One region of the Lysinibacillus sp. G4S2 genome, then DNA from elsewhere that is predicted to be linked to it. Evidence: predicted binding sites of a transcription regulator. Region 1 holds the regulator's gene; the other holds the start of a gene.
The links. Region 1 encodes Rex, which represses fermentation and respiration genes when NADH is low (regulators of the CRP and FNR family bind a similar motif). Its sites were predicted from a motif close to TTGTGAAATATTTCACAA; they were not measured.
Positions count from the first base shown of each region.

Region 2: QUF91_RS24645 (cytochrome ubiquinol oxidase subunit I) is a predicted target of Rex. The motif match lies at 7,537-7,554, and genes of this name have one in related genera.

Region 1 covers NZ_JAUCFJ010000002.1:4,953,214-4,968,992, reverse strand. Annotated here, with positions in the region: gene QUF91_RS25295 (M24 family metallopeptidase) at 1-453, opposite strand, end outside; gene QUF91_RS25290 (peptide ABC transporter substrate-binding protein) at 591-2,273, shown strand; gene QUF91_RS25285 (DUF3899 domain-containing protein) at 2,385-2,750, opposite strand; gene QUF91_RS25280 (ABC transporter ATP-binding protein) at 2,747-4,735, opposite strand; gene opp3C (oligopeptide ABC transporter permease) at 4,749-5,783, opposite strand; gene opp3b (oligopeptide ABC transporter permease) at 5,787-6,710, opposite strand; gene QUF91_RS25265 (hypothetical protein) at 6,754-7,062, opposite strand; tRNA gene QUF91_RS25260 (tRNA-Asp) at 7,444-7,519, shown strand; gene QUF91_RS25255 (hypothetical protein) at 7,701-7,874, shown strand; gene QUF91_RS25250 (hypothetical protein) at 7,864-7,989, shown strand; gene QUF91_RS25245 (hypothetical protein) at 8,095-8,436, shown strand; gene tsaE (tRNA (adenosine(37)-N6)-threonylcarbamoyltransferase complex ATPase subunit type 1 TsaE) at 8,556-9,005, shown strand; gene tsaB (tRNA (adenosine(37)-N6)-threonylcarbamoyltransferase complex dimerization subunit type 1 TsaB) at 9,002-9,709, shown strand; gene rimI (ribosomal protein S18-alanine N-acetyltransferase) at 9,702-10,154, shown strand; gene tsaD (tRNA (adenosine(37)-N6)-threonylcarbamoyltransferase complex transferase subunit TsaD) at 10,154-11,170, shown strand; gene QUF91_RS25220 (ABC transporter ATP-binding protein) at 11,828-13,771, opposite strand; gene QUF91_RS25215 (redox-sensing transcriptional repressor Rex) at 14,019-14,654, shown strand; gene QUF91_RS25210 (twin-arginine translocase TatA/TatE family subunit) at 14,854-15,039, shown strand; gene tatC (twin-arginine translocase subunit TatC) at 15,057-15,779, shown strand, end outside.
Region 2 covers NZ_JAUCFJ010000002.1:4,805,507-4,821,285, reverse strand. Annotated here, with positions in the region: gene ligA (NAD-dependent DNA ligase LigA) at 1-26, shown strand, start outside; gene QUF91_RS24685 (CamS family sex pheromone protein) at 187-1,320, shown strand; gene QUF91_RS24680 (hypothetical protein) at 1,343-1,789, opposite strand; gene gatC (Asp-tRNA(Asn)/Glu-tRNA(Gln) amidotransferase subunit GatC) at 1,977-2,264, shown strand; gene gatA (Asp-tRNA(Asn)/Glu-tRNA(Gln) amidotransferase subunit GatA) at 2,289-3,752, shown strand; gene gatB (Asp-tRNA(Asn)/Glu-tRNA(Gln) amidotransferase subunit GatB) at 3,754-5,181, shown strand; gene QUF91_RS24660 (thioredoxin family protein) at 5,553-6,113, shown strand; gene QUF91_RS24655 (hypothetical protein) at 6,261-6,416, shown strand; gene QUF91_RS24650 (diacylglycerol kinase) at 6,461-7,375, shown strand; gene QUF91_RS24645 (cytochrome ubiquinol oxidase subunit I) at 7,804-9,150, shown strand; gene QUF91_RS24640 (cytochrome d ubiquinol oxidase subunit II) at 9,147-10,172, shown strand; gene cydS (cytochrome bd oxidase small subunit CydS family protein) at 10,185-10,307, shown strand; gene rlmD (23S rRNA (uracil(1939)-C(5))-methyltransferase RlmD) at 10,777-12,150, shown strand; gene QUF91_RS24625 (hypothetical protein) at 12,285-12,458, shown strand; cyclic di-GMP riboswitch class I at 12,792-12,878, shown strand; gene QUF91_RS24620 (hypothetical protein) at 13,012-13,386, shown strand; gene QUF91_RS24615 (hypothetical protein) at 13,429-14,142, shown strand; gene QUF91_RS24610 (methyl-accepting chemotaxis protein) at 14,186-15,265, shown strand; gene QUF91_RS24605 (tRNA dihydrouridine synthase) at 15,769-15,779, shown strand, end outside.

The DNA.
Region 1 (15,779 bases):
AATATACTTGAATGCCTCATCTGAAATCCACGCTGCTTTCTTAATCAATTCAATTTCTTCTGGTGTTTTTATCGTGCGTAAATTTTCCACAATATTAGATAGCGGCTTTAATGTTGCTGTTAATTTACTAGACATTAATTGATATACCTCATAAGTAACATGTTGTTGCTCAAAACCAATTGTTTGGATAGATTCTGTGTCTAAAATTTCTTGGATAGTTTCATATAAACGGCTGCGATCGATTTCACGAACATCAAATTCTTTACTTTGGTTTGTAGCTTGCTGTGTATAACGGAAATCTACGAGTAAAAGTGCTTGAGTCGGTGTAATTACTACTGTACCTGCACTGCCTGTAAATCCTGTTAAATAACGACGGTTTTGATTACTCGTTATGATGAGTACATCCGATTGTTGAGCTCGTAATGCTTCACGTAATTGTTTTAGTAGTGACATGTTATAATTCCCCCTTTTTAAATATACTGCAAGATTTGTGCCAAAATTTTAGAGTAAATATGGTATCGGCATGAATATTGCATATATGTTTTGTTGCACGTGAGCTATCGTGCAATAAAATCAAAGGGGAAATGCTAATGATTAAAAAGACAAAATGGTTAGTCGTGTTATTAGGGCTAATGCTAGTTGTATTAGTTGGCTGCTACGGCAAGGAGGATAATTCTTCTAGTAGCCCAACTGGTGGCAATAGTACGGACAAAGAGACTACTACTGACGGCGACACAACGGTTGGACAGGAGCTACATTTAGTAGCGGGAGGGGATTTAGCAACAATGAGTTCATTAGGGAGTGTAGATGCACTTGCAGTTACAGCAATGAACTCTGTATTTGAGGGGTTATACCGTATCGGACCAGAGAATACACCAGTGCCAGGAATGGCAGAGTCATATGAAGCTTCAGCGGATGGTACTGTATATACATTTAAGTTACGCCAAGATGCTGTGTGGAGCAATGGTACACCTGTTACAGCACATGACTTTGAATATGCTTGGAAAAGAGCTATCAATCCTAAAACGCAAGCAATTTATTCTTATTTAATGCTAGATATAAAAAATGCAGCCAGTGTTCAAAAAGAGGGTGATCCATTATATGGTAAGGTAGATGAAATTGGCATTAAAGCGCTAAACGATTACACATTGGAAGTTCAACTAAATGCTCCAATTCCATATTTCCTAAGCTTAACAACGTATGCACCGTTCTTTCCACTAAACAAAGAATTTACGGAAGCACAAGGCGATCAATATGCGTTAGAAGCAGCAAATATGATTTATAATGGTCCATTCGTATTGGAATCATGGCAGCATGGTCAAGGCTGGACATTCGTAAAAAATGAAAATTATTGGGATAAAGACAATGTGAAGCTTACAAAAATTACACAAAAAATCGTGAAAGATACAGCAACAGCAGTCAATCTATATGAAGCGGGAGAGATTGACACTGCTGAGCTTACAAGTGAGTATGTTGCTCAATACAAAGATAGCCCAGAGTATTCAACATTCTTAAAACCAAATACGTTCTTCATTCGAATGAACCATGAAAATAAATTTTTATCGAATAAGAACATTCGGAAAGCAATCGATATGGCTTGGGATAAACAAGGCTTTGCAGATGTGATTTTACAGGATGGCTCTATTCCAGCTTATTTTTTAGTACCACTTGGATTATCAACAGATGAAAAAGGTGTTGATTTCCGTGATGGTAATGGTGATATGAATAAAACTAATGTTAAATTGGCGAAGGAAGCATGGGCTATGGGTTTAAAGGAGCTGGGGGTAGATAAAGTAAAACTAGAGTTTTTAACATATGACCGTGCAGAATCTAAAAAAGCTGCAGAATTTATTAAAAACCAATTAGAAACAAATCTTGAAGGCTTAGAGCTAACAATCAATATGCAGCCTAATAAGCAAAAGCTAGCACTAGAAGGGGCTGTTGACTATGATTTAGACTATGGTGGTTGGGGCCCTGACTATCAAGATCCTATGACTTATATTGAGTTATTTGAATCGACTGCCTACTACAATCAATCTCACTATAAAAATGAAAAGGTGGATGCATTAATTAAAAAAGCTAAAACAACTTCTGATGTTTCTGAACGTTGGATATTAATGCAACAAGCTGAAAAGATTATGATGGATGATTTTGCAATTGCGCCGACATTCCAAAGAGGTATAAGTCGTTTGACGAAGCCGTATGTAAAAAAATTATATGAACATCCATTTTCAGCGGACATTAGCTATAAATGGGTTGAGATTGTAAAGTAAAAAAGATGCTGCCTATCAATGTAGGCAGCATTTTTTTATGATAGTAAACAAAACATCTATAAGCATCAGTCGGAACGGAAACCAACCCCACGTTATTGTGAAATAAGCCATCTATAAATAGAAAACAAGAGATAAAATAGTGGTGATAATACAGCCAATCAAACCTGCAAGTAGCAGTGGATAGGTAAAGGTATAGGATGGCGCTTGTACGAATTCCAAGTCACCATCTAACTCATATGCGTAGGTACCGTTTTTAGTGACACGAGCAAAAAAGCGTTTAAAGCTATAAGCGATACCATTAAAAAGCCCACCTTGCACAACAAACAATATTGCTCCAACGATTGTAAAAGCAAGTGAAGCAAGAAAAGTATGATTAATCATAGTTAGCATTGTCATCGATTGTTTTAAGAGTAATGTATAGAGAAGGGAACATATAAAAATGCAGCCAGTAAACAATATAGTTGTTTTTAATTTCATAGCGGTATGCTCTCACTGTTTGCTTGATAGTATTGGGTAAGCTCCTCTTCTGTTAGCATGACAAAATGGCCCGGGCGTACTTCAGTAAAGCTTTCACTTTCTCTATTAGTAGCGTTATATTCAGCTTCGTTAAAAATAATACGTTGTCGTTCACGTTCTAGTTTGGGGTCAGGTAGTGGTATAGCAGATAATAATGCCTTTGTATAAGGGTGAATAGGGTGATCATAGAGTTCATGACTTTCTGCAAGTTCTACAATTTTCCCGCGATGCATGACGCCGATGCGGTTACTAATATATTTCACCATCGACAAGTCGTGTGCAATAAATAGATATGTCAGTCCACGTTCCTTTTGTAGCTTTTTCAATAAATTAACGATTTGTGCTTGGATCGAAACGTCTAATGCAGAAATCGGTTCATCAGCAATGATTAGTTCGGGCTCTACAGCAAGTGCGCGTGCAATACCGATACGCTGACGTTGCCCGCCACTAAGCTCATGAGGATAGCGATTAGCATATTCTTTCGTTAAACCTACTATATTTAATAGCTCATAAATTTTTGCCTTCCATTCGCTTTTCGGTACACCATGAATAGCAAGACCTTCTGTAATAATGTCAGCAATTTTCATACGTGGATTTAAGGAAGAATAAGGGTCTTGAAAAATCATTTGCACCTTGCGATTAAAGGCTAATTTTTCTTGCTTCGTCTTTGCTTCATTAATATTCCTACCGTCGATGTGAATATCCCCATCTGTTATTGTATTAAGTCCGATAATCGAGCGCCCTGTCGTGGACTTACCACAGCCAGATTCTCCAACTAAACCGAAGATTTCTCCTTTATAAATATCAAAAGTAATGCCATCTACAGCTTTGTTGATAGTATTTTTATCTAATTTAAAATGCTGCTTTACTCCTTTTAATGTTAAATACGGGTTGGTTGTATCAAATACAGGAGCTTTTTCACGTTCCTTGCGTTCGGCTTGGGCTAATTGATGTTGAATCGGTATCATTTTAGGCGCTTGCTCATGCAATAACCAAGTTGCAGCATAGTGTGTGTCGCTGATTTTAAACATTGGTGGCTCCTCTAAAAAATCAATTTTGAGTGCTTGGTTATTACGAGCAGCGAAGGCATCTCCAATCGGTGGTTGCAGTAAGTTTGGTGGTGTTCCTGGAATAGCGTACAGTATGTCGGTTTCAATATCTGGGTTTGGCATAGCGGCGAGTAGGCCTTGTGTATATGGATGCTGACAATGGTAAAAAATTTCATCAACTAAGCCAATTTCAATCATTTTTCCAGCATACATCACGGCAACACGATCAGCCATTTTTGCTACAACCCCCAAATCATGTGTAATAAATATAATTGAAAGATTCATCTTTTTTTGAATGTTTTTTAGCAATTCTAGAATTTGTGCTTGAATAGAAACGTCCAGAGCTGTGGTAGGTTCATCCGCAATAATAATACGAGGCTCGCAAGCAAGTGCCATCGCGATAACGATACGCTGACGCATTCCTCCAGAAAACTGATGAGGATATTGTTTATATCGTTTATCCGCTTCTTTAATGCCAACAAGCTGTAATAGTTCAATCACTCGTTCTGTAATTTGATTACCACGTAATGTTGTATGTTTTTTTATGCTCTCTGCAATTTGACTACCGATTGTCATCGTGGGGTTTAATGCAGTCATAGGATCCTGGAAAATCATTGAGATTTCAGCTCCACGAATTGCACGTATTTCCTGCTCTCTACACGTTAAAATATTTTTTCCATTATATAAAATTTGACCGTTTTTCAGCATTGTTGTTTTGGTAGGGTTTAATCGTAATAGGCTTTTAGAAGTAACTGATTTTCCAGAGCCCGACTCGCCAACGATTGCTAGTGTTTCACCTTCAAATAAGTCGAATGATACATTGCGAACTGCCTGAACCTCACCATTTTGTGTATTAAATGAAATACTTAAATTTTTAACTTCTAGTATTTTTTTCAATTCGCACCCCTCCTTATTTACGTGTTTTTGGATCGAATGCATCACGCAGTCCATCACCGAGTAAATTAAAGCTAATCATAATTAAGCTAATGATAATGGATGAAAAAATCATGCCATGTGGATAAATACGTAATAATTTATAAGAGTCATTAACAATCGTTCCTAAGGAAGCAGTTGGTGGCTGTAGTCCTAGGCCGATAAAACTTAGTAATGCTTCAGTAAAGATAGCTCCTGGAATGGTAAAAGTAGTAGCTACAATAATCGGACCTAGTGTATTAGGAATTAAATGTTTCCAAATCAAGCGTTGGTTACTAGCACCGAGCGTTCTAGAAGCAAGAACAAACTCATATGATTTTAGCTTTAGTATTTGTGCTCGTACGATACGAGCCATACTAATCCACCCGACGATAACCATCGCAATAGTAATAGAAATGATTCCTGGTTTTAAAATAAGAATGAGAAGAATATTAATAATTAGCCCAGGGATACCAACTAACACTTCAATAATACGTTGCATAATATTATCAGTGCGACCACCATAAAATGCTGAAACAGCTCCGTAAGCAACCCCTATAATTAAATCAATCGTTGCTGCTAAAAAAGCAATATAAAGAGAGATACGTGTACCTTGCCAAATACGTGTCCATAAATCCCGACCTAATTCATCTGTACCAAACCAAAAATATTCACTTATACCTTTTGCTTCGTATTGGTCAACGCCACGACTATCAACACCGTTCAAACCTAAGAATGAAATATTCTCAAGAACAGGGATTTTTGGTGGTAAATTTGTACGCGCAAGATTTTGTTCATCGTAGCCATGACTGTTCATAAATGGACCGAATATAGCTAGTAAAATAACTAGAATAATAATGCATAAGCCTACAATAGCTGCTTTATTTTTGCGTAAACCAAGCCATGCATCTTGCCAAAATGATTGTTCGGGACGATACGTGAAATCATCAACAAATTCACTTTGTGAGGCAGGCTCAAACAAATCGGGTGGATATTTTTTTACCGTCGCATTCTTAGTTACTTCTGTTGTCATAAATTACTCGCCTCCTGTGACACGAATCCGAGGGTCGATGAATCCGTATAAAATATCAATAACTAAGATAACGCTTACAAATAAAACAGCATAAAAGATTGTTGTTCCCATAATAAGCTGGTAATCATTCGTAATAATGGAGTTAACAAATTGTTCTCCTAAACCAGGGATACTAAAAATTTTTTCAATAACTAGTGAGCCAGTAATCGTATTAACAGTTAATGGTCCGATAACTGTAATGATTGGGATTAGTGCATTTCGAATACCGTGCTTTGTAATAATAACGGGATTCGATAGTCCTTTTGATCTCGCTGTTAAGATGTATTCTTGATTGAGCACTTCCAACATTTCAATCCGTGTAAAACGGGCAATTGTTGCAACAACACTGACCGCTAACGCGATTGTTGGTAATATTGAGTATTCAAAACCATTCCAAAAGGCGATTGGTAGCCAGCCTAGTTTGACACCAACCCAATATTGTAAAAAACCTGCAAATACAAAGGATGGAATGGAGATACCGAGCACAGCTAAAACAGTGGCCCCGTAATCTATAACGGTGTTATGCCTTAGCGCCGCTACGATACCTAATAGTAAGCCTATTAAAGTACCGACAGTAACGGCTTGAAATCCGAGAATGGCAGAGGGGCCGATACGCTCTTGAATAATTTTAGTAACCGGACGATTATCCAAAACAAATGAAATACCTAGATCCCCTTGTACAAGATTTGTTAAGTAAATACCGAATTGAATAGGTACCGGCTTATCTAGCCCGTATTTTTTGTAAAGTAGTTCTTTTTGTGTTTCAGGTAAGCGTTCATCGTTAAATGGAGAACCGGGCAATGCCTTCATTAGCAAAAATGAAAGCAAAATGATAATAAATAACGTAATGATCATGTAGCCGATTCGAGTAAAGATGTACCGAATCATTGAAACGACCTCCTTATGAAATAGTTTGTAGAATCTATTTAATTTATTTGCAAAAACGATGCCAAAAAAAGGGGGGGAATTGAAGAATTGGCTCTTCACCAAAACATGTGGTTGATTTCCGTTCCGACTGGGCGCTTTGTAGCTGACGCGACGCTTGCACAGAGCAAAGCTTCCTGGGGCGTCCGATGAGCCGCTTCACTCGTGTTGCTCGCTCCAGGGTCTCGGGCCGACAGATATTTTTTGTGCGAAAGCGCAGTGTAACGTAGCGGCAGCGACAGGATGTTGGTAACGAAGGCGTTATCACAGGACGTGATGCTTTTAGCCTTCGTTCCTCTATATCGCTGATCCCCAAGGAGTCGCCCAGTCTCCACTTCACTCCAATCAACCTATATGGCATACGTTTTAACAAATGTCATCCACAACTCATGGTGATGAGCAAAAGAATTTACACTAAATCTGTTTTTGATTAAAAAAATGGATTGGTATCAAAGTACTTGGAGTAGAGGGAGGCTAGTTCTCCTGTCGCGCTGCTTTCGTCACAGCGTAAGGCTCTCTGCTGAATCCCACAGGAGCAAAAGTATGAACGACGAGGAGTTTAGGTTACGCCCGATGAAAGCGTCATCCGGCAGCGGAATGTGAAATGAAGTATATATTTTGGTAAAAAACTAAAAAAATATGAAAAAAATATTGCATGTTACATTTACTTATGATATATTAATAGATGTCTTAAAGAGGTCCCGTGGTGTAGCGGTTAACATGCCTGCCTGTCACGCAGGAGATCGCCGGTTCGATCCCGGTCGGGACCGCCATTATAATCGATAATATAGTTCTTATGATGCTTTTAAAATCATAAGAACTTTTTTATTGTTAATATAAGGGAATAAGTGGATATCAATAAATAAATGGGCTCATCACCAAAAGTTGTAGATGATATTAGTTAAAACGTATGCTATGTATATAAGTTGATTGGAGTGGAGGCTAGGCGACTCCTTGGGGATCAGCGTCACAGATGAGACCCTGGAGCGAGCAACGCGAGTGAAGCGGCTCATCGGACGCCCCCAGGAAGCTCTGCTCTGCGCGAAAGCGAAGCGTCAGCGGCAAAGCGCCCAGCCGGAACGGAAATCAACCACACGTTTTGGTGATGAACCAATAAATGCCCAATAAAATTGGTTTTATAATATTTGTTGAGGTACTAAATACAATTAAAGATGGAGGGGCGATTGAGGAAGCTGCACATTGTGCGTCACCCCCAACATTTGATGTAGAGCCACCAAATTAAAAGTTTTAATGAATCTAACAAGTAGATCAACAAACATAAAAATTAGGTGACTATCTTTTTATCGATTTCTTCCACGTATAGGAAACTGTCTTTGGAGGTGTTAACATGAGAAATAATTTTTACATAAAACGTCTTAATATATGCTTGCTCATAGGCGCTTTGGTGATTCTCGCAGGTTGTGGAGATCCTATTTTAGAAATCGAGGAGTCCAATACGTATCACTGGCAAAAAAATATGAATGAAGCAGAATTTGAAAAATTAAAAAAAGGTATGTCGTATATGGAAGTAGTGGAAATTGCAGGTGGTGCAGAAGAAATGGTTAAAAAAGATCAATACCGCTGGAATGATGAAATACTTATGACACAAGCCTATATAGTAAAATTTAAAGATGATAAATTGATTGATAAAGAGGTTATTGAGTTAAAGGGGTATTCAACAACAAAGTAAGCACGTCTTCTACAAAGGGGGGGCGTGTTTTTTTTTTTTTTAAATCATTGGATGTTTTGAACATTTACGCTTGTTTCGGTAAACTAGAGGTAATGGAGCTAGGAGAGGAAAAAGAGATGATGTATGAAAAAATAATGAATTCGCTTGATGATACTGAGCATTTTGCGTTGAAGCTAGCAAACTTACTAGAAGCTCAGGATACAATCACATTAGAGGGTGATTTGGGCGCTGGTAAGACAACATTTACGAAAGCATTAGCGAAGGGGCTTGGTGTGAAGCGAACGGTCAATAGCCCAACATTTACGATTATCAAGCAATATGAGGGACGTTTACCGTTTAATCATTTAGATGTTTATCGTTTAGCGGAAAGCGATGAAGACCTTGGGTGGGATGAGCTATTTTATGGTGATGCAGTATCAGTTGTCGAGTGGGCTCATTTAATTGAACAGGATTTACCACAGGAGCGTCTTGGAATAGAAATTTACCGAATTGGAGAAAATCAACGACGATTTGTATTAACACCTCTTGGAAAGCGATATGAGGCATTATGTGAGGAGCTAATGAAATGATTTGGTTAGGGATTGAAACAGCGAACGCACCACTTTCTATTGCTGTCGTAAGGGATGGAAAAGTGATTGCTGAAATTGTACAAAATATAAAATTAACGCATTCGGCAGGTGCAATGCCAGCCATTGAAGAAGTGCTGGCAAAGGCTGGCATAAAGCCAAATGAGTTAGATGCGATTGCTGTATCAGAAGGGCCTGGTTCTTATACAGGTGTACGAATAGGTGTGACACTTGCTAAAACCTTAGCATGGACATTGAAAAAGCCTTTAGTTGGAATATCTAGCTTAAAGTCATTGGCTGCAAATGCAACATTATACGATGGGTTTATTTGTCCGATTTTTGATGCGCGAAGAGGCAATGTCTATACGGCTGTTTATAAAGGTAGTGAGCTTGAAGCGATTATAGATGACTATCACGATCATATAGATGGATTATTAGAACGTTTACAAGCTTTAGAGACACCAGTTTTATTTGTAGGGGCAGACGTAGATGTTTTTTGGCATAAAATTGTAGAGGTACTAGGTGACTTTGCTCTGCGTACACCATTTAGCAATGATCTACCACGAGCAAGTGAAACTGTTCGATTAGCGACTAAAGTGGAACTACCAAGTGTGGAAGCAGTTCATCATTTTGTCCCGCAATACAAACGTATTGCAGAGGCGGAGGCGAATTGGCTGAAGGATCAAAAGGAGAAGGCTCATGAGTAGCAATGTAACGTATCGTAAAATGGTATCGGATGATGTCCCAGCAGTATATGACATTGAGCTTACAACATTTTCTGCACCATGGACGTTAGATTCCTTTTACTATGAGGTGCATGAAAATCAGTACGCACATTATGTGCTGGCTGTGGATGCGGACGGTAGCATTATCGGCTTTTGTGGCATGTGGATGGTTATAGACGCAGCGCAAATTACGAATGTAGCCGTTATAGAGGCAGCTCGTGGCCGAGGAATTGGTGAAGGATTAATGCGAGAGGCAATACGTATTGCTGGGGAGCATGATATGGAGGTAATGAGTTTAGAAGTGCGCGTAACGAATACAGTTGCTCAAAATCTTTATCGAAAGCTTCATTTCCAAGATGGTGGCATACGTAAAGGCTATTATACAGATAACGGGGAGGATGCCCTTGTCATGTGGGTGAATTTATGATGGAAAATCGAATTATTTTAGCAATAGAATCGAGCTGTGATGAAACAGCGGCAGCGATTATTCGAAATGGTTCAGAAATCGTTTCAAATGTAGTCGCTTCTCAAATAGAAAGTCATAAACGATTTGGTGGGGTTGTACCTGAAATTGCGTCTCGCCATCATGTTGAACAAATTACAGTGGTCATAGAAGAAGCGTTAGCACAGGCAAACATAAAACCAGCTGATCTAGATGCGGTGGCAGTTACTGAGGGCCCTGGTCTTGTAGGTGCATTGTTAATTGGGATTAATGCCGCGAAGGCTTTTGCGTTTGCTAACAATTTACCAATTATCGGTGTACACCATATAGCGGGACATATATATGCTAATGCACTCGTGCAGCCAATGGAATTCCCATTATTAGCACTTGTCGTATCAGGTGGCCATACGGAACTAGTTTATATGAAGGAACACGGCTCTTTTGAAGTCATCGGAGAGACGAGAGATGATGCGGCTGGTGAGGCTTATGATAAGGTTGCTCGTGTTTTAGACTTACCGTATCCAGGTGGTCCGCGTATTGACAAGCTAGCACATGAGGGGAATGAGGCAGTAACCTTCCCAAGAGTGTGGTTAGAGGAAGATTCGTATGACTTTAGCTTTAGTGGCCTAAAATCAGCGGTTATTAATTATAAACATAATATGGATCAGCGTGGAGAAGAGATTTCTCCGACTGCCGTTGCTAAAGGATTTCAGGATAGCGTAGTTGAAGTGCTAACAGCGAAAACATTACGGGCTGCACGTGAATATAAAGTGAAACAGGTTATTGCAGCTGGAGGTGTAGCGGCAAATAAAGGCTTACGTACATCACTTGAGTCTGTATTTGCAGAGGAAGGTATCCCGTTTTATGTACCGCCATTAAAGCTGTGTACAGATAATGCCGCTATGATAGGGGCAGCAGCAACACCAATGTTTGAAGCAGGTATTCGCGGTAATTTATCAATGAATGGTCGCCCTGGAATGGAGTTAAAATCCTGGGTTTAACTTCTTTTGGAAGTTAAAGCCTCTGGCGGATGTCATGGAATCGGAAAGGAGTTCTTAGGGGATGTTAGCCTAAAATCATCGCATCCATGCGATAACGGCTAACTGACCTGCGTCGGTGCTGCTGCCGCTACGCTTTCGCGCAAAAAACATCTGCAGGCCTAAGAACAAAGCCGATTCCGGACATGCTAAAGGCATGATTGATTATAGAGGAGAGGTGTTTTAGAGTTGATTCTAAAATACCTCTTTTTGTTTTGCGAAAAAATTGTCGATAAGAACGAATATAAAGAGTTCAGTTGACAAATTTTTCAGAAAATTATCCACAGGTAAGGTGAAAAATAAAACAGCGAACATCCGTACTTATGCACAAAATGTTGATAACTTGTGCATAACTTGTGATTATTCAATATATAGTAGCTTGTTCTACACAAAAATATGTGGATAAAATAATTTTGGGTTGTGGACAATGTGGAAAAGTCTGTTGATATGTTGATATTACTAGATTTATTGTGTGTATAAAGTTGTGGGCATTTTTTGTCGAAAAATAGCACTTGACCAATATATATGAAAAAACGAGGCGAGTAAAGGAAAAAGCCATGTGACAAGTCACATGGCTTACAAGTTTTACCCCTCCAAAGCAAAGAAGTTGGATGGGGGATGTTATAAAATAATATTTTCAAGTTCCTCACTTAGCTCAAGCCATTCCATTTCGAATAACTCATGCTGTTCCTTAACAGTTGATAATTCATCTTGAAGCTGTGTAATTTTTTCGTGGTCTGTGAAAATCTCGGGATTGCAAAGAGCTTCTTCTAAACGAGCTATTTCAATAGTTACTTGCTGCATTTTCCCCTCTAGTTCTTCAAGTGTGCGTCTAATTTGGCGCTCCCGTTTTTTAGCCTCTTTATCAATTTTAGAGGTAGAGGATTTCTCAGGTACCTCAGCTTGTACTTTCGGCTGAGCCGCAGCTTTCATTTGTGCAATTTCTAAAAGCTCCTGTTTCTTCTCAAGGTAATAATCATAGTCACCCAAGTATTCAAAGGAACCATCGCCAGACAACTCAATCACTTTAGTAGTAATTCGATTGATGAAATATCGGTCATGCGACACAAATAAAAGTGTTCCAGGATAATCAATAAGCGCGTTTTCCAGTATCTCTTTACTATCTAAGTCTAGGTGGTTGGTAGGCTCATCGAGAATTAAGAAATTTGCCTTTTGCATCATCAGCTTAGCTAATGCAAGTCTTGCCTTTTCACCACCAGATAAAGATGATACGATTTTATCCACATCTTCTCCACTGAATAAGAAACGGCCTAGCACTGTGCGAATATCTTTTTCATTCATTAAAGGCCATTCGTCCCATAGCTCTTTTAGTACACTTTTGTTGCTCGATAGTTTTGCCTGCTCTTGATCATAATAACCAACTTGAACATTTGTACCATAGCGAATCTCTCCAGAGAGTGGTAGTAAATCTTTGACGATGGTTTTTAATAAAGTTGATTTACCAACACCATTTGGTCCAACTAGTGCAATGCGGTCCTCTCGGAAAGTACGTAATGTAATGCCGCTTGATATTTTCTTATCTCCATAACCTATAGCTAAGTCATCAATAGATAATACATCGTTACCACTTTGGCGTTCAATTGTAAAACCGAAGCTTGCGGACTTTTCATCGCCATCAGGTGATTCCATCCACTCTGTTCGTTCAAGCATTTTACGACGACTTTGTGCCATTTTAGTAGTAGAAGCACGAGCAATATTTTTTTGGATAAATTCCTCGAGCTTGGCTTTCTCATCTTGCTGGCGTTCAAATAACTTCAAATCACGCTCATAATTTTTCGCTTTTTCATCTAAATAGGCACTATAATTTCCTGTATATTTTGTGACGCGATGACGTGAAACTTCGTAGACAATGGAAACAACTTGGTCTAAGAAGTATCGGTCGTGGGAAACAATTAAAATAGCCCCTTCATATCCTTTTAAATATGATTCTAACCAGGAAAGGGTTTCAATATCTAAATGGTTAGTAGGCTCATCGAGTATTAATAGGTCAGGTTTACTTAAAAGAAGCTTAGCAAGTGCTAACCGAGTTCGTTGTCCACCTGATAGTGAGCTAATTGGCTTTTGGTAATCATCAGGATAAAACTGCATGCCATGAAGCACGGAGCGTGTATCAGATTCGTATTGATAGCCACCCGCATCCTTGAAATTATGCTGTAAATGATCGTATTCAGACATTATTTTTGCATATAAAGTCGGATTTTCATAAACAGTAGGGTCGGCCATTTGTTGTTCTAATGATCGGAGTGCTTGTTCTTGTGCAATAAGCGGCTCAAAAATTGTCATCATTTCATCCCAAATCGACAATGTTGAATTTAATCCAGCATGCTGTTCTAAATATCCAATTTGTACACCTTTAGGGATTATAATATCACCAGAGTCATATGACATTTGACCAGCAATTATTTTAAGTAAAGTGGACTTGCCAGCACCGTTACGTCCTACTAATGCAACGCGATCACGATGTTGAACCTCTAATTTTACGCCACTTAAAATTTCATCTACAAGGAAGGATTTATATAGTTGATTGACCTGTAAAACAATCATTCTGGACACCTCAATTCTTCCTTAGTGTAATGGATGAGAGATTCGCTTGCAATGTCGGTGCTTTACTTATTCCAAGCTGTCATGTAAGATTGAAACGATTTCCCTTTAGTTAGTGGCGTAAAAAGCGCCATTAACTAAAGGGAAATACTCTAGTGGATATTAAAAGTTTTTGTATATAGTTAATGATACATGTATTAAAATTAGTAGCTAAGTACATTCAAACTGAGACATTTGAGGAGGAGAAAGTTTGAAACAAGATTTAAAAATTCCACAAGCCACTACAAAAAGACTTCCTCTTTACTATCGATTTATCCAAAACTTTGCACAAGAAGGCATGGAACGCATTTCGTCGAAGGAACTGAGTGAAGCGATGAAAATTGATTCTGCAACTATTCGTCGTGACTTTTCTTATTTTGGAGCTCTTGGGAAAAAGGGTTATGGCTATGATGTGCAGCATCTATTAAAATTTTTTAGTCAAACGCTCGATCAGCACGAAACGACAAAAGTAGCGTTAATTGGTGTAGGGAATTTAGGTAGTGCTTTATTAAAATATAATTTCCAAAAAAATCATAATACTCATATCGTTGTGGCTTTTGATCCAAAGGCTCCAAAGGACGGGAAGATGATAAGCAATATTCCTGTTTTCCATCCTGATTTATTGGAAGAAAAGTATGCAGAATATGGAGCGGAGCTTGCGATTTTAACAGTTTCACCACGCTCTGCACAGAAAATGGCTGATAGATTAGCGGCAATGAACGCAAAAGGCATTTTAAACTTTACGCCAGAGCGGTTAACGGTTCCAGATAGAATGCAGCTCTTAACAATTGATTTATCGGTAGAATTGCAGGCGCTCATTTATTTAATTCGCAATCAGGAAGAGTGATAATTGTACATAATTTAACTTCTTTCAGCGGTAAACATCTGTTGGCCTAAAGCCTCCGGAGGATCGTATAGTTCACAATTTCTGTTAAATGTAAGTATGGAATAAAACGAGAGAGTGACTAAAAACTTTCACATATAATTAGTTAGCAAAATGACGAAATATGGGTTAAAATGATGGATATAAAGAGGAGGTGGCTGTAATGGGTAGTATTGGTCCTATGAGCCTCATTATTATCGGAATTGTCGCGTTATTAATTTTTGGTCCTAAGAAGTTACCAGAGCTGGGTAAAGCATTCGGTTCAACATTACGAGAATTTAAAAATGCTACTAAAGGTTTAGCCGACGAAGATGATGATGACAAGAAAAAGAAAGAACTAGATAAGTAAGTTAGGATGTTTGAGGAATGAATCCAAAAGATCTAACTGTCATTGAGCATATAGAAGAATTAAGAAAACGGCTTTTCATTGTTGCCGTTTTCTTTGTTCTAGCTATGGTTGGCGGCTTTTTTGTTGCAAAGCCGCTTGTTAAATACCTTCAATCTACTGGAGCTAATTATAATATAGAGCTTCATGCGTTTGATGTAGTAACACCACTTGCAATTTATTTCCAAGTTGTTTTTTTAATTGCATTTATCCTTTCATCGCCAGTGTTAATGTATCAATTGTGGGCGTTTATAAGCCCAGGACTACGGGAAGTAGAACGAAAAGCAACCTTAAGCTATATACCGTATTCATTTTTATTGTTTATCGCAGGGCTATCTTTTTCATACTATTTATTATTCCCTTATGTCATAAAGTTCATGATGAATTTATCGGTCGAGTTGGAAATTCAGCAAACAATTGGAATACATGAATATTTTTCATTTTTATTTAAACTTACAATACCTTTTGGTTTCCTTTTCCAATTGCCAGTTGTCATTTTATTCTTTTCACGTATAGGGTTATTAAATCCTGATTTACTAATTCGTATTCGTAAATATTCGTACTTTGGTTTATTTGTGTGTGCCGCTATTATCGCACCACCTGAACTAGCTTCACACTTAATGGTTTCAGTACCATTGTTTGCGCTCTACGAAATTAGTATTATGGTTTCACGTATTGGTTACAAGAAATACTTAAAATCAGAG
Region 2 (15,779 bases), 150 kb from region 1:
TTGAACAACTTAACCTCGTCCAATAATATTTTAAGATGAAAAAATAGACTTTAGCTGATTCCAGTGAAACAGCTAAAGTCTTGACGAATTGTCCTAGCTGTTTAGGAGGAAAACAGGAGTTTTTCAAAATTCTGTTCACAGATTCGTCAAGCAGAAAATGAAAATCAGTAAAGGAGTATTAAAATAATGAAGTCATTTCGACTCATTCCAGCAATTGTCGCTGCTGCAATGCTAGTCGGCTGTGTGCCTACTAAAGAGAAGGACACAGAGCTAACAAAGGAGACGCAACAGGAGAAAGCGGAAACAACGATTATTCCAAGCTATAAGATTGATGATTCTTACTATAGAACGCTAACTCCTTATAAAAAAAGTGCTAGCAGAGGATTAGTAGTTTCAAATATTTTTACAAAATATGATATGAAGGAAGTAGAAACAGGTTTAATGCGTCTTTCTCAAAACGAGTTTGATACAGAAGACTACTACTTCCAGGAAGGGCAATATTTAGCGGAAAGTACAGTGACCGAGTGGCTGAAGCGCAGTTCACAAGGTAAGGAGGGGTTAAATCCTCCAACGACGGACTCAATGCCTGCAGAGGAACGTGCGAAGAAAGCCCCAATCTATTTATCACATATTGTTGAGCAAAATTATTTAACAAAAACAGATGATGATAAAGTGAAATTAGGCGGTATTTCGATAGGACTTGCCTTAAATTCTATTTACTATTATCAAAAAGAAAAGTATGGGGAGTACTATGAGGAACCAATTCCAGAGGCTAAGCTTATTGAGGAAGGAAAGAAGATGGCTGCGGAAATTGTGTCCCGCTTAAGAACTCGTGATGAATTGAAAGATGTACCGATTGTAGTAGGTTTGTTTAAGCAGAAAGCTCGCAATGACATTGTTCCAGGAACGTATTTTAGCTATGGCGTAGCAAAAGCTGGAGAAAACGATATTGCTGATTGGAAAGCTATTGATGAAGAGTATGTACTGTTCCCAACGGCTGAATCAGAGGATGTATATCGAGATGTTAGCAATAACTTTAAGAATTTCAAACAAGATGTAGATAAATATTTTTCTAACTATACTAGTGTGGTAGGAACAGGTTTCTATCAAAATAAAAAAATTCAAAAGCTAACGATTGAAATCCCAATCCAATTCTTCGGTAAGGCTGAAATTACTGGCTTTACTCAATATTTAACAGGTGTTCTAATCAATCAATTTGATAATATTAACGTTGAAGTAAGTGTTACCTCGATGAACGGTCCAGAGGCACTAATCATTAAAAAAGCCAACGAAAAGGAACCACTCGTCCATATATACTAAAATATAGTCAGCCTCGTGCTGACTATATTTTTTTGGGTGCAGAAGAAATGAAAAAAGTCGAAGCGACGGATAGAACTATCAAAGCGACGGATAAAAGAGCTGAAGTGACGGATAGAATCGTCGAAGCGACGGATAAAAGAGCTGAAGTGACGGATAGAATCGTCGAAGCGACGGATAAAAGAGCTGAAGTGACGGATAGAATTATCAAAGCGATGGATAAAAGAGCTGAAGTGACGGATAGAATTATCGAAGCGACGGATAGAAGAGCTGAAGTGACGGATAGAACTATCGAAGTGACGGATAAAAGAGCTGAAGTGACGGATAGAACTATCAAAGCGACGGATAGAAGAGCTGAAGCGACGGATAGAACTATCAAAGTGACAGATAGAACGTCATATTCGTATTTCGAGATCTTCCAACTTGTCGCAGGAGCACATTGATGCGGATCTTGCATTGCCGTGGAAAGCAAGTCTTATAAAGCTGAGAACAGTCACTAGAGACAACACTTCGTCATAGTAGTGAAAGTTTCTATATTTTTGGTGAAAGTTGTGATTTTTAATATGAAAAATGTTATGATTATTTGCATGGTTAAGTTTATTCAACCCTATTGTTATCGATAAAAACAATGAATTGAATGGTATTCGGAGGTGTGAAAAATGGCAAAATTAACAAAAGAAGAAGTTAAGCACGTTGCAAATTTAGCGCGTCTTGCAATTACAGAAGAGGAAGCAGAGAAATTTGCTGAGCAGCTTGGGAAAATTACAGACTTCGCAGAGCAATTAAATGAGTTAGATACAACGAATGTTGAACCGACAACTCATGTTTTACCACTAGTAAACGTAATGCGTGAAGATGTGGCAACAAAAGGCTTAGACCGTGAAGTAATGATGTTAAACGTAAAAGAACAAGAAGATGGTCAAGTAAAAGTACCAGCTATCATGTAATACTAAAACATAGGAGGATTCCTCATGACGTTATTTGAACGTTCAGCAAAGGAGCTACAAGCTGATATTAAAGCGGGTAACCTAACAATCGCTGATTTAACAAAAGAAGCATACGAACGTGTGGCGAAGCTTGACGGAGATGTACAAGCTTTCCTTGCTTCAAACGAAGAAAAAGCAACTGCACAAGCAGCTGAAATGGACAAAGTGCCATTTGAAGAGCGTGGACCACTTTTCGGTCTACCTATCGGTGTAAAAGACAACATCGTTACAGAAGGCTTAGAAACAACTTGTGCTTCTAAAATTCTAGAAGGCTTTATGCCAATCTATGATGCAACAGTAGTTAACAAGCTACGTGAAGCAGGTATGGTTACTATCGGTAAATTAAACATGGACGAGTTTGCAATGGGTTCTTCAAACGAAAACTCATACTATAAAACAACAAAAAATCCATGGAACTTAAACCACGTACCAGGTGGATCTTCAGGTGCGTCTGCAGCAGCAGTAGCAGCAGGTGAAGTACCATTCTCACTTGGTTCTGATACAGGTGGTTCAATCCGTCAACCAGCAGCTTATTGCGGTGTTGTAGGGATGAAGCCTACATATGGTCGTGTATCGCGCTTTGGTTTAGTGGCATTTGCATCTTCTTTAGATCAAATCGGGCCTATTACACGTAATGTTGAAGACAACGCTCTATTACTTGAAGCAATTGCAGGTTTAGATGCAAACGATTCAACTTCAGCAGACGTAGAAGTACCAAACTACGTAGCAGCCCTTACAGGTGACGTAAAAGGCTTACGTATCGCCGTGCCAAAAGAATTCCTTGGTGAAGGTGTTGGCGAAGCAGCACGTCAATCAGTGCTTGAAGCATTAGAAGTATTAAAAGGCTTAGGTGCTACAGTGGAAGAAGTATCACTTCCTCACTCGAAATACGCACTTGCAGCTTACTATATCCTGTCTTCTTCTGAAGCGTCCTCTAACCTATCTCGTTTTGATGGTATCCGCTATGGTTTCCGCGCAGAAAACGTTAATAACTTAATGGACCTTTATAAAGAAACACGTGCACAAGGCTTTGGTGATGAAGTAAAACGTCGTATCATGCTTGGTACTTACTCACTAAGTGCAGGTACGTATGATGCTTACTACAAAAAAGCTCAACAAGCACGTACACTGATCAAAGCAGACTACGACAAAGTATTCGAAGACTTTGACGTAATCATTGGACCAACTTCTCCTACACCAGCATTTAAAATTGGTGAAAACGTCGATGATCCAATGACGATGTATGCGAACGATATTTTAACGATTCCAATGAACCTAGCTGGTGTACCAGCCATCTCAATCCCATGTGGTTTTGAAAATGGACTGCCACTAGGCTTACAAATTATCGGTAAATATTTCGACGAAGCAACAATTTACCGTGTAGCTCATGCTTTTGAACAAGCAACGGAGTTCCATAAACAAGTTCCTCAAATTTGGGAGGGAAAATAACATGAACTTTGAAACAGTCATTGGTTTAGAAGTACACGTTGAGTTAAAAACGAACTCAAAAATCTTCTCACCAGCACCAGCCCACTTCGGTGCTGAACCAAATACAAATACTACAGTTATCGACCTAGGCTATCCTGGTGTCCTTCCTGTACTTAATAAAAATGTTGTTGATTTCGCAATGCGTGCATCACTTGCACTTAACATGGAAATCGAACAAGAAACAAAATTTGACCGTAAAAACTACTTCTATCCAGATAATCCGAAAGCTTATCAAATTTCTCAATTCGACAAGCCAATCGGTAAAAACGGCTGGGTTGATATCGAAGTAGATGGTTACACAAAACGTATTGGTATTACTCGTCTTCATATGGAAGAAGATGCTGGTAAACTGTCTCACAGTGGCGACCACTCTTTAGTTGACTTTAACCGTCAAGGTACACCACTTGTAGAAATCGTTTCTGAGCCAGATATTCGCACGCCGAACGAAGCGTATGCGTATCTTGAAAAAATAAAATCAATCATCCAATATTCAGATGTTTCAGACTGTAAAATGGAAGAAGGATCTTTACGTTGTGATGCCAACATCTCAATCCGCCCATATGGTCAAGAAGAATTCGGTACGAAAACAGAGCTTAAAAACTTGAACTCATTCAACTATGTTCGTCGTGGTTTAGAGCACGAGGAATTACGCCAAGCGGATGTACTTCTTTCAGGTGGAGTAATTGAGCAAGAAACTCGTCGTTTTGATGAAAAAACAGGTAAAACAATCCTTATGCGTGTGAAAGAAGGAACAGACGATTATCGTTACTTCCCAGAGCCAGACTTAGTACGTCTATCGATCTCTGATGAATGGTTAGAGCGAGTAAAATCAGAAATTCCAGAGCTTCCAGACGCTCGTAAAAAACGCTATGTTGAAGAATTAGGCTTAACTCCATATGATGCAGGAGTTCTTGTTATTTCAAAAGAAATCTCAGACTTCTTCGAGGCTATGGTAGCTAAAGATGCGGATGCTAAGCTTTCTGCAAACTGGCTTATGGGTGATGTTTCTGCATACTTAAATGCAGAACAAAAAGACCTTAAAGATACTGCATTAACACCAGAAAACCTTGCGGAAATGGTGAAATTAATCACTGACGGTACAATTTCTTCTAAAATCGGTAAAAAAGTATTTGCTGAATTAGTAGAAAACGGCGGCTCTGCAGGAGAAATCGTTAAAGCAAAAGGTTTAGTTCAAATTTCTGATGAAGGTGCATTACTTGCGATCGTTACAGAAGTTCTAGACAACAATGCCCAATCAATCGAAGACTTCAAAAACGGTAAGGATCGTGCTATTGGCTTCTTAGTTGGTCAAATTATGAAAGCAACTAAAGGTCAAGCGAACCCACCAATGGTTAATAAATTATTACAACAAGAAATTGCAAAACGTTAATTTCAATTACAACAGAAAGCCAAGAGAGCAAATTCGCTTTCTTGGCTTTTTATTTTTAAAAAATAATACATACTAAACATTCTTTGAGGTATCATTCAAAGTGTTCGACAAGCATTCAGTCAGCGGGGCAGTCGCTGGTATGCTTAGGTAAGTTACACATCGTGTCTTCCCTCAATTTTAATGTGGAATTATAATAAAAAATGGCTCATCCCCAAAAGTTGTCGATGAAATTTGTTAAGTGGAACGGAAATCAACCACACGTTTTGGTGATAAGACTAAAAAATACCAACTTAACACTTTATGGTTGTCTAAAAAGAGTATTCATAGCAAAATATAGAATAGAACATGATATAACATTAGGAGGTCAATCGATGAAAACAGAACAACAATATTTCAATGATGCGATTTCGATGCAACAATATATGGATAATATGACTACGTTAAAAGAGGAAAGCTTCCGTATTTATGATAGCTTTGAGGTGCCAACAAATGATGGCTTTATCGAGCTACTGAAGGACAAGCAACCAAAAATTTTAACAATTACTGAGGATTGGTGCGGGGACGCGATGTTAAACAATCCAATTATTCGTCGAGTTGCAGAGGCAGCAGGAGTAGAAATGCGTGCAGTACTACGTGATGCTGATACAGATTTAATTGATCGCTATTTAACAAACGGTGGCCGTGCAATTCCGATTTATATTTTATTAGATGACGCAGGTCAGGTTGTTGGAAAATGGGGACCACGTGCACCAGAATTACAGGAACTAGTAGTGAGTAAACGAGCTAGCTTACCTGATAAAGAAGATCCTACATTTGAAGATGCACAAAAGGCGTTATATGCAGCAATTCGTGAAGAGAATATTACTGATAAATCATATTGGACATTTGTTTATGAGGATTTTAAAAAGCAAGTAACAGCTGCGTTGAAATAATGGTAGATCACACGGCAGCACATCAGAGAATAGGATATGTTTGCCTTTATTGACTATTAAAAGGCTCATCACCAAAAGTTGTGGATAACATTAGTTAAAACGTATGCTATGTATATAAGTTGATTGGAGTGGAGGCTGGGCGACTCCTTGGGGATTAGCGTCACAAATGAGACCCTGGAGCGAGCATCGCGAGTGAAGCGGCTCATCGGACGCCCCCAGGAAAGCGCCCAGCTGGAACGGAAATCAACCACACGTTTTGGTGATGAACCTATTAAAAGTTCAATGCAACAATTAAACGTATAATACGTTGAAAGAAATAGAATCTTATGAAGCGAAGAAGGTATGTTATGAAACGAGCAAGAATCATTTATAATCCTACATCTGGACGTGAAGTGTTTAAAAAGCATCTACCAGAAGTATTGGAAAAACTAGAGGTAGCAGGCTATGAGACATCTTGTCACGCAACAACTTGCGAAGGCGATGCAACCGTTGCGGCAAAAGATGCAGTAGAACGTGGCTTTGATATAATCATTGCAGTTGGTGGAGATGGCACTTTAAATGAAGTTGTTTCAGGTGTGAGTCCATTTGAAAATCGTCCGAAAGTTGGTCTAATTCCGATGGGCACAACGAATGATTTCGCCCGTGCAGTGCAAATCCCTCGTAATATTGCAGATGCCGTTGAGATTATAATAAAAGGTGAGACGTTGCCAGTGGATGTGGGTTTATTAAATGGAGAACGCTATTTCATCAATATTGCAGCCGGTGGACGCATTACAGAGTTAACTTATGAAGTACCAAGTAAAATGAAAACAATGCTAGGACAGTTAGCTTATTACTTAAAAGCAGTAGAAATGATTCCATCGATCAAAGCTTCCCACATGCGTATCGAATATGATGGTGAAGTGTTTGATGGGGATGCCATGATGTTTTTATGTGGCTTAACAAATTCTGTGGGTGGCTTTGAAAAGCTTGCACCAGACGCAAGTATTAATGATGGCTACTTTACTTTAATCGTATTGAAAAAAGTAAGCTTGCCTGAATTTATTCAGCTTGCTGCAATGGCATTAAGAGGCGAGCATTTGAATGATGATCGTGTTATTTATAAAAAGGCAAGTGTTGTAAAAGTATCTACTGAAGACGAAATACATTTAAACTTAGATGGTGAATATGGTGGAGACGCACCTGCAACATTTGAAAACCTAAAGCGCCATATTGAAATCTTTGTTCCACTAGAAGATATTCGGGAGAGTGACCGTATATAACGGACATTAAAAGCGGAGCTCTGTTTCATTCAGTTGAGAGGACTAGCTCAATTAAATTCAGGTAACTAATGCCTGATTCGCTTAATACACGTGAAGCACTAATTAGATATCTGAACGTTCGAATAGTTCAGAAAACTAAAAATCATCCCTAATAATTGGGATTGTGAATGAATTAAGAAAAATGTTTGGCAAAAGTGCGTATATTACTTGAACAAAATTTGAAACCTTTATAATAGGCCGGAATTTCGGTCCATTATAAAGGTTTTTTTCGTTGCAATAGTGGAAAATAAGAATAAGGGAAAGGAAAGGAAGTGTTGGCTTTGTATAAGTCGCAGGAAAGAAAGCTCATATGGCTAAGCTTTGGCGTTGGAATTATTATGCTACTTTCCATGCTTGGAAAAATATTTGGAAGTTAGGGGGGCAATGAAATGGTGAATGAATCAGCAGTCTTTTGGAGTAGAGCATTAACGGAGCTGACTTTATCGTTCCATATTATTTATGCGACGATCGGTGTTGGTGTCCCATTAATGATTATGATTGCTCAGTGGACTGGGTATAAAAAGAATGATGAGCACTATATTTTAATGGCAAGACGTTGGGCACGAGGTTTTGTTATTACAGTTGCAGTCGGAGTTGTAACCGGGACGGCAATTGGCTTACAGTTGTCTTTACTATGGCCGAATTTTATGCAGCTCGCCGGGCAAACAATTGCATTACCGCTCTTTATGGAAACGTTTGCATTTTTCTTTGAAGCCATCTTCTTAGGGATCTACTTATACACTTGGGATCGCTTCGATAGTCAGAAAAAGCATATGCTGCTATTAATTCCTGTTGCTGTCGGTGCTTCAATGTCAGCCGTATTTATAACAATTGTTAATGCGTTTATGAATGCACCTCAAGGGTTTGACATTGTGGACGGACAGCTTGTAAATATTCAACCTTTCTTAGCAATGTTTAATCCAGCAATGCCGACAAAGGTAGCGCATGTTCTCGTTACAGCTTATATGACAGCGGCATTTGTGTTAGCGGCAATTGCAGGATACCGTATGCTTAGAGGCTCTAAGCATGTGTACCATAAAAAATCATTATATTTACTTATGAAGATTGGCCTGATTTTCTCCATTGCAGCAGCGATTATTGGAGATTTTTCAGGAAAATACTTAGCAGAATATCAGCCAGAAAAACTAGCTGCAGCTGAGTGGCATTTTGAAACAGACGATAAAGCTTCGCTTATACTATTTGGTGTATTAGATGGTGAGGAAGTAAAATATGCCATTAAAATACCTTATGCTCTAAGTATTTTAGCGCATAATAATCCAAACGCAGAGGTAATTGGCTTAGATCAATATCCTGAAGAAGATCGACCACCACTTTATATTCATTACCTCTTTGATCTCATGGTGTTTATTGGCATGTTTATGGTATTAGTTTCACTGCTTTACGTAGTCGGAAAAGCACGTGGTTGGCTATTTATCCATTCACGTTGGTTTAGATGGATTGTTGTTGCAGGTGGACCACTTTCAATTATTGCGATTGAAGCAGGTTGGTGGCTTGCTGAGGTTGGAAGACAGCCTTGGATCTTATATGGTTTAATGCGAACACCAGAAGGGGCCACAACGAGTGACCATGTGGATTTAATGCTGCTGTTATTTGCTGGTGTGTATGCTGTATTGGCAATAGGAAGTATTGTCGTTTTAGTTCGTATGTTCAAAAAGAATCCAATTGAGCGAGAAATAGAAGATCGTCATTCTGAAAAAGGCGGTGACATCTTATGACACTAGAGATTCTAGGTATTTCAGTATTGTGGATTTTCCTATTTGGCTATGTCATTGTAGCTTCGATTGACTTTGGTGCAGGCTTCTTCAATGCCTACAGTCTACTCGTTGGGAAAAATCATATTTTAACAAATATTATTAAGCGTTATTTATCACCTGTTTGGGAAGTAACCAATGTCTTTTTAGTATTCTTCTTTGTTGGGATTGTTGGATTTTTCCCGCAAACAGCTTTTTATTACGGAACAATTTTACTTGTTCCAGTGAGTATTTCACTTGTACTGCTTGCCATACGAGGCTCCTACTATGCGTTTGAATCATATGGTACACGTGGCCATATCGGGTACACGTTAACGTATGGTATAGCAGGATTACTCATTCCAGCCTCACTTTCTGTTGTCTTTGCGATTGCTGCTGGCGGCTATGTTGATATGGTTGACGGGCAACCTGTCCTAAATTACTGGACATTGTATACGAGCCCATTTGCTTGGAGTATTGTCGTACTGAGCATTGCAGCGGTACTCTATATTTCAGCCGTGTTTTTAACATGGTATGCTCATAAAGCAAAGGATGTAGAAGCAACAAAACTAATGCGAAAATACGCACTTGTTTGGGCGGTACCTTTAATGGTGAGCGCGCTTGGTATTATGTATGAAATGAAATCGATCAACACTGAAATTTACAATAATATGGTTAATTTATGGTGGATGTTTGCCATTTCAGCCGTACTATTTATCATTACTGTCGTGCTAGTTTGGATGCGAAAAAATTACGGCCTGGCAGTGGGACTATTGATTGCACAATTTGCCGTGGCATTCTTCGCTTATGGTATCGCTCAATATCCATATTTACTGTATCCGTATTTAACGATTTACGATAGCTTTACAAGTACACAAATGGCGATTGCACTCGTCATTGCATTTATCTTAGGACTATGTCTGCTTATTCCATCACTGTTCTTATTGTTGAAATTATTCCTATTCAACAAAAATTACGTAACAGGAAAAGAAGACAATCACGCATAGGAGGTTAGAGTGATGGAGAAATTTCTCATGTTTTATGCGCCATTTCTAGTAGTCATCATCGGTATTGCTTTTGCTTTCTGGTGGGCACCAAAAGATCACCATGTAACAAAAGAGGAAGGAAAGAGTCGCGAATAGCGGCTCTTTTTTCTACTTGTGTAAAGGGAGGGTAATATGTATCGGCTCGGGTGCTCAGATAGGGGAGCTGGTTATTTTTTTGCTTGCCTGAGCAGTTTGAGGGGAGAGAGTAGATCAGGCTAATCTGAGCAGTTTGGGATGATACCTGATCACTTCTCTGCTGTACCCGAGCGGTTTGAGGCGATACCTGATCACATTCTTGGTTTACCCGAGCGGTTCTGGGTGATACCTGATCACATTCTTGGTCTACCCGAGCGGTTTGAGGCGATACCTGATCACATTCTCGGCTTACCCGATCACTTCTCTGGCACACCTAAGCAGTTTGAGGGAAGAACTGTTCGGGTCGAGGCTGTAGTCGCTCAATCAGAGTCATGTCACTCAGTAAATTGACCTTACAAGATCAAGCCTTGTTCTTTTTTCATCCGCCACAACATGCTACAATAAGGAGATTGAAATGGAGGATGTACGAATGTCAGCACCCGTGAAAAAGAATGAACGATTAACAGTTTATATAGAAGATTTAACACATGATGGCAATGGCGTTGCAAAGGTCGATGGCTACCCATTATTTATCCAAGGTGCACTTCCTAATGAAACGGCGGAAGTACATGTTGTAAAAACGTTAAAAAATTACGGCTTTGCGAAAGTTGTAGAAATTCTCAAGCCATCACCAGATCGTGTAGATGCACCTTGTGAATATTTCAAGCAATGTGGCGGCTGCCAATTACAGCACCTGTCTTATGAAGGGCAGTTAAAATGGAAAGAGAATATGGTGCGTAATGTCATGCAACGCATTGGTAAAATTGATGCGCCTGTTCTACCTGTGAAAGGCATGGAAGAGCCTTGGCAATATCGTAATAAAGCCCAAATTCCTTTTTCCTTAAATGAAGCAGGACAAGCAATTGCAGGCTTCTATAAAACGAAATCTCATAGCATTGTGGATATGGAGCGTTGCTTGATTCAGACAGGAGAAGCGGACGCTATTCTTGCAGGCTTGAAAAAGGAATTAGCGGCAATCGGTATTCAACCATACAATGAGCTATCACATGAGGGAATGCTGCGCCACGTAGTTATTCGTAAAGCACGAGCAACGGGTGAAGTCATGGTTGTTCTCGTAACGAAAAAGAAAAAATTCCCGCAAAAAGAAGCAGCTGTTGCGACAATCCAAAAGCTTGTCCCGAATGTAACATCAATTATGCAAAACGTTAACAGCGACAAAACGAACGTGATTTTCGGTGATGAAATTGTAAACCTATGGGGCAAGGATGTCATTATTGATACAATTGGTGATGTTCGCTTTGAAATTTCAGCTCGTTCATTTTATCAAGTAAACCCTGAGCAAACAGAAGTCCTTTACAAACAAGCACTAGACTACGCTGACTTACAGGGTGATGAACGAGTAATTGATGCTTACTGTGGTATCGGCACAATTTCATTATTCCTTGCACAAAAAGCAAAGGCTGTTATGGGTGTTGAAATTGTCCCACAAGCTATTGAAGATGCAAAACGCAACGCAGCACTAAATGGATTTACGAACACGTACTTCGAGGCCGGACCAGCAGAAGAAGTCATTCCACGCTGGTATAAGGAAGGCAAGGAAGCGGATGTCCTAGTAGTGGATCCACCACGCAAAGGCTGCGACGAGGCTCTTCTTCAGACAATTTTAGAGCAACGTCCTAAGCGTGTTGTTTATGTGTCCTGTAACCCAGCTACACTAGCGCGTGATCTCCGTATTTTGGAGGATGGAGGCTATCAAACTCAGGAGATTCAGCCTGTGGATATGTTCCCGCATTCAACGCATGTAGAGTGTGTCTCGCAACTCATTTTAAAAGAAGGTATCTAATATTTGCAGTTGCCTTTCGATCCGTTTTTTATACTACTTGTAGCGGATTCAGTAATGAATACTACCATAGTGAGTACAAGTAATTAGAAATATTGGAATTAAGTTGACTCATCACTAAAAGTTGTGGGTGACATTTGTTAAAACGTATGCCATATAGGTTGATTGGAGTGGAGGCTGGACGCCCCCTGGAAAGCGCTCAGTCGGAACGGAAATCAACCACACGTTATGGTGATAAGCCATTAAGTTTTAAAAAAAGTTTAAAATTGCTTACGCAGAATTATAAAAAAGAGTGGTTTTTTAGGATTTAGCCTAAAATGCCACTCTTTTTTTATCATTACATTTCGGTGAAATAACGCATTTATGAAAAAAGAATTATAAAAATGGAAGTTGATTTAATAATGTTTCTTCCTATTAGATGAATGTAAAAGAATATGTAGCCATTTGCTTTTCCTACAATCTGGGCAGGATTAGAGATTCCCTCTTTGTAAAATTACCCAACAGTATTTTTTTGTCAATTCCTTTAAATATACGGAAAAATTCTCTAATTCAACCGATATTCTTTAGAGAAAAATGCCTACTATCGACAAAAAATGACAAAACATTTATAATCTAAACGTAATATGTCAGCGTTATGTTAATAAAATTGAAAAAGGCAAACTTATCGAAAGGTAAGGACGCAAAGCTACGAGTCTAAAATCCTCTTGGATAATGATAGTCGGGTTGCCAAGATGATAAGTGATTTTTTGGCTATCCTAATTATGTGTAGGGATAGTTTTTTTTGTGGAAAAAATCAAGGACTGATTCCAATCAATCGTAGCGACAGATGTGCAATATATGAAAATTATAAAAAGGAGATTTGAGATGATAGTCGTAGATAAAGAGAAATATAAAATGGCGATTTATGAAGCAAAAAAAGAAGTACACGTCCAAATAATAGGGTTTATTAAACCAGCTCTTGTAGAGGATTATTTGAAAGATTTGCAAGAGACGGGGGCAAAAGTGCAAAAAAATGCATATACATTTGTTGTTGATGCAACACAGCAATCACCCCTTCCTTCAAAGATTTCGACAGATCTAGGACAAACATTAATGTTTTATGCATCACTAGGCTTTAAAGATATATTTATTGTTAATCCAACCTCTAAAATTGCATATGTGCAAGTGCGAAATGCTTTAGAGGGAGTTAATTTCCCAGGAACCGTAGTCGACAATGTTTCACAATTACCAATGCGTTAGTCTTTAATTAACTATAATCACATTTTGAAAGAGGAATTTACGATGCAAACAATTCAAGAATTATATACTTATGAAATACTTACAAAGGACCAACCGGATTTAATTAAAATGACAGCAGAATGTTTAGCAAAAACATTTACTGGGGTAGAGGTTGCTGGCAAATGGGTGCAAGAACCGATTATTGGGCACGCCTTAAAACTACCTTACGAAGATTTCTATCAATTTACGAAGGAATATATTGAAGCAAATGTTCATCAAGGTTACTGTGCTGTTGCACTAGATAAAGAGCAAAATGTTGTAGGCGCACTAGTTGGAGATACGAATGTCCTTGAAATTATCGAAGGGGATATTTTTGAAGGCACGTTTGCCGATATGAATATTGTTATGCGTGTATTAGAGGATATTGATGAACGTTTCCTAGAAGATTATAAAAAACGTTTTGGAAAAGATATGGAAGATGGGGAAATATTACATTTATTTTTATTAGGTGTAATTGCTGAGCATAATCGTCATGATATTGTACAAAGTTTAGGCGATCTATTAATAAAAAAAGCAACAGAAGAAGGCTTAAGATTAGTATTAGCTGAAGCGACAAATCCAAAGTCAATGCGTTTGCTGGAGAAGTATCAAGGTCTTACAAAATATGTAACCGTAGAAGGGGACTTTATTGTTCATAAATATGAAAGCAATGAAAATCTAAACAGTATTCCATCGACTGTAGCAGATGGAATTTACATCATTGTAAAAGAACTATAAAATTTCATCACTAATACGTTAGTAGAATAGGAGAATTTTTTTCATGGAAGCTATTATGCTAGGGATTATTGTAGTTTTATTATGTACATCTTTGTTTTTTGCTTACCGATATTTTTCACTTAAAGGTCATTCCCATATAAATAAAGAGGTACTAAATGGAATGGATGAATTATCAGCAGGTCGAGTAAGTGAACAATTTAATAAATTCGCAAATAATGTGAATGAAAAAAGTGGAAATCTTTTAGAGCATGGAGAATACGCAACTGAGAAGGCCGATACTGTAAGGGCCGCAATCGATGAAGTCGGTAAGGGATTAAAAAAGCAATTAGTCGCTACTGAAGAGAGTTCTACTTCTATCGAAGACATCACAGTGGCTATTGAAGAACTATCTATAAGATCTAACCAAATTTCAGAACAATCGAATACGACGTTAGAATTGACGCAAGAAGGTAATGAAAAGTTAAAAGATTCGATGGTGAAAATGGAGCAATTTAATCAAACGATTAATACGACATTTGATGCAATCAATATACTTGGAGACAAATCGTACGAAATTGGTAACATTGTTAAAGTAATTACGGGGATTTCAGAGCAAATAAATTTATTAGCATTGAACGCAGCTATCGAAGCAGCTCGTGCAGGAGAACACGGTAAAGGGTTTGCTGTCGTTGCTGATGAGGTTCGTAAATTAGCTGAACAATCACGTCAGTCAGCTAATGAAGTTTCGAATATTGTAAAAAATATTCAAGAAGAGACGAACAAAGTTGTCACATCAATGAAGCAAGGAACAGAAGAGTTTGAACAAACAAATACGAAAATATTAGAAATTGGAAATATGTTCGAAAAAATTGTAGATACTACAAAAATTATTGCTGAAAATAATGCGGAATCATCTGCAAGCACAGAAGAACTATCTTCAAGCTCTCTGCAAATTATGGAGGCAATGAAGGATATTTCTTTCATTTCACGAGAATCAGTAGAAATGTTTGAAGAGTTAGTTGGCATTAGTGATGATGAATTAAATACAATGCAAAAACTAGTTCAAGAAGCAGAGCATCTTATAGATTTCAAAAATGATGCAGAAAAAATACTTTCTTCATTAAATCATCGTGTAGAAAGCTAGAATGGTAGTGCCGAAAATAGGATCGCTGAAGCTAAGTAACTTGAACTAGCTAAATAAACCTAATTTAAGCGTACATAGCTTTTATTGGGGTGTGTCTTTGGAATAGCTAACTTAATATTCGTTGAAATTAAAAGCAGACGGTTTAGAAATGCGATATTGCACCTCTAATTGGCCGTCTACTTTTACTGTACTGGCTAGTCTCACCACATTGTGAAGCGATAGCGTGGTGGAGTTGGTATAATAGAAAAGCAGCTGATATAGAAGAAATCTATACCATCTGCTTTTTTGTTTAACTTCTTTTAGCGGATTAAAAATACCATTCAGGACCGATTTTCGTTAAAATAAACATTGTTGATTTTCACAAATTATAAATGCCAAATGTACTTGTGTTTGATAATAAGTTATTGAGCATGATATAAGTGTAAAAGAAGTGGAACATTTGGCTTCATATTTTTTGACCAGAGTTTGAAGTTGTATCCATAGTGAGAGGATTTGAGTTTGAAATGATAGATAA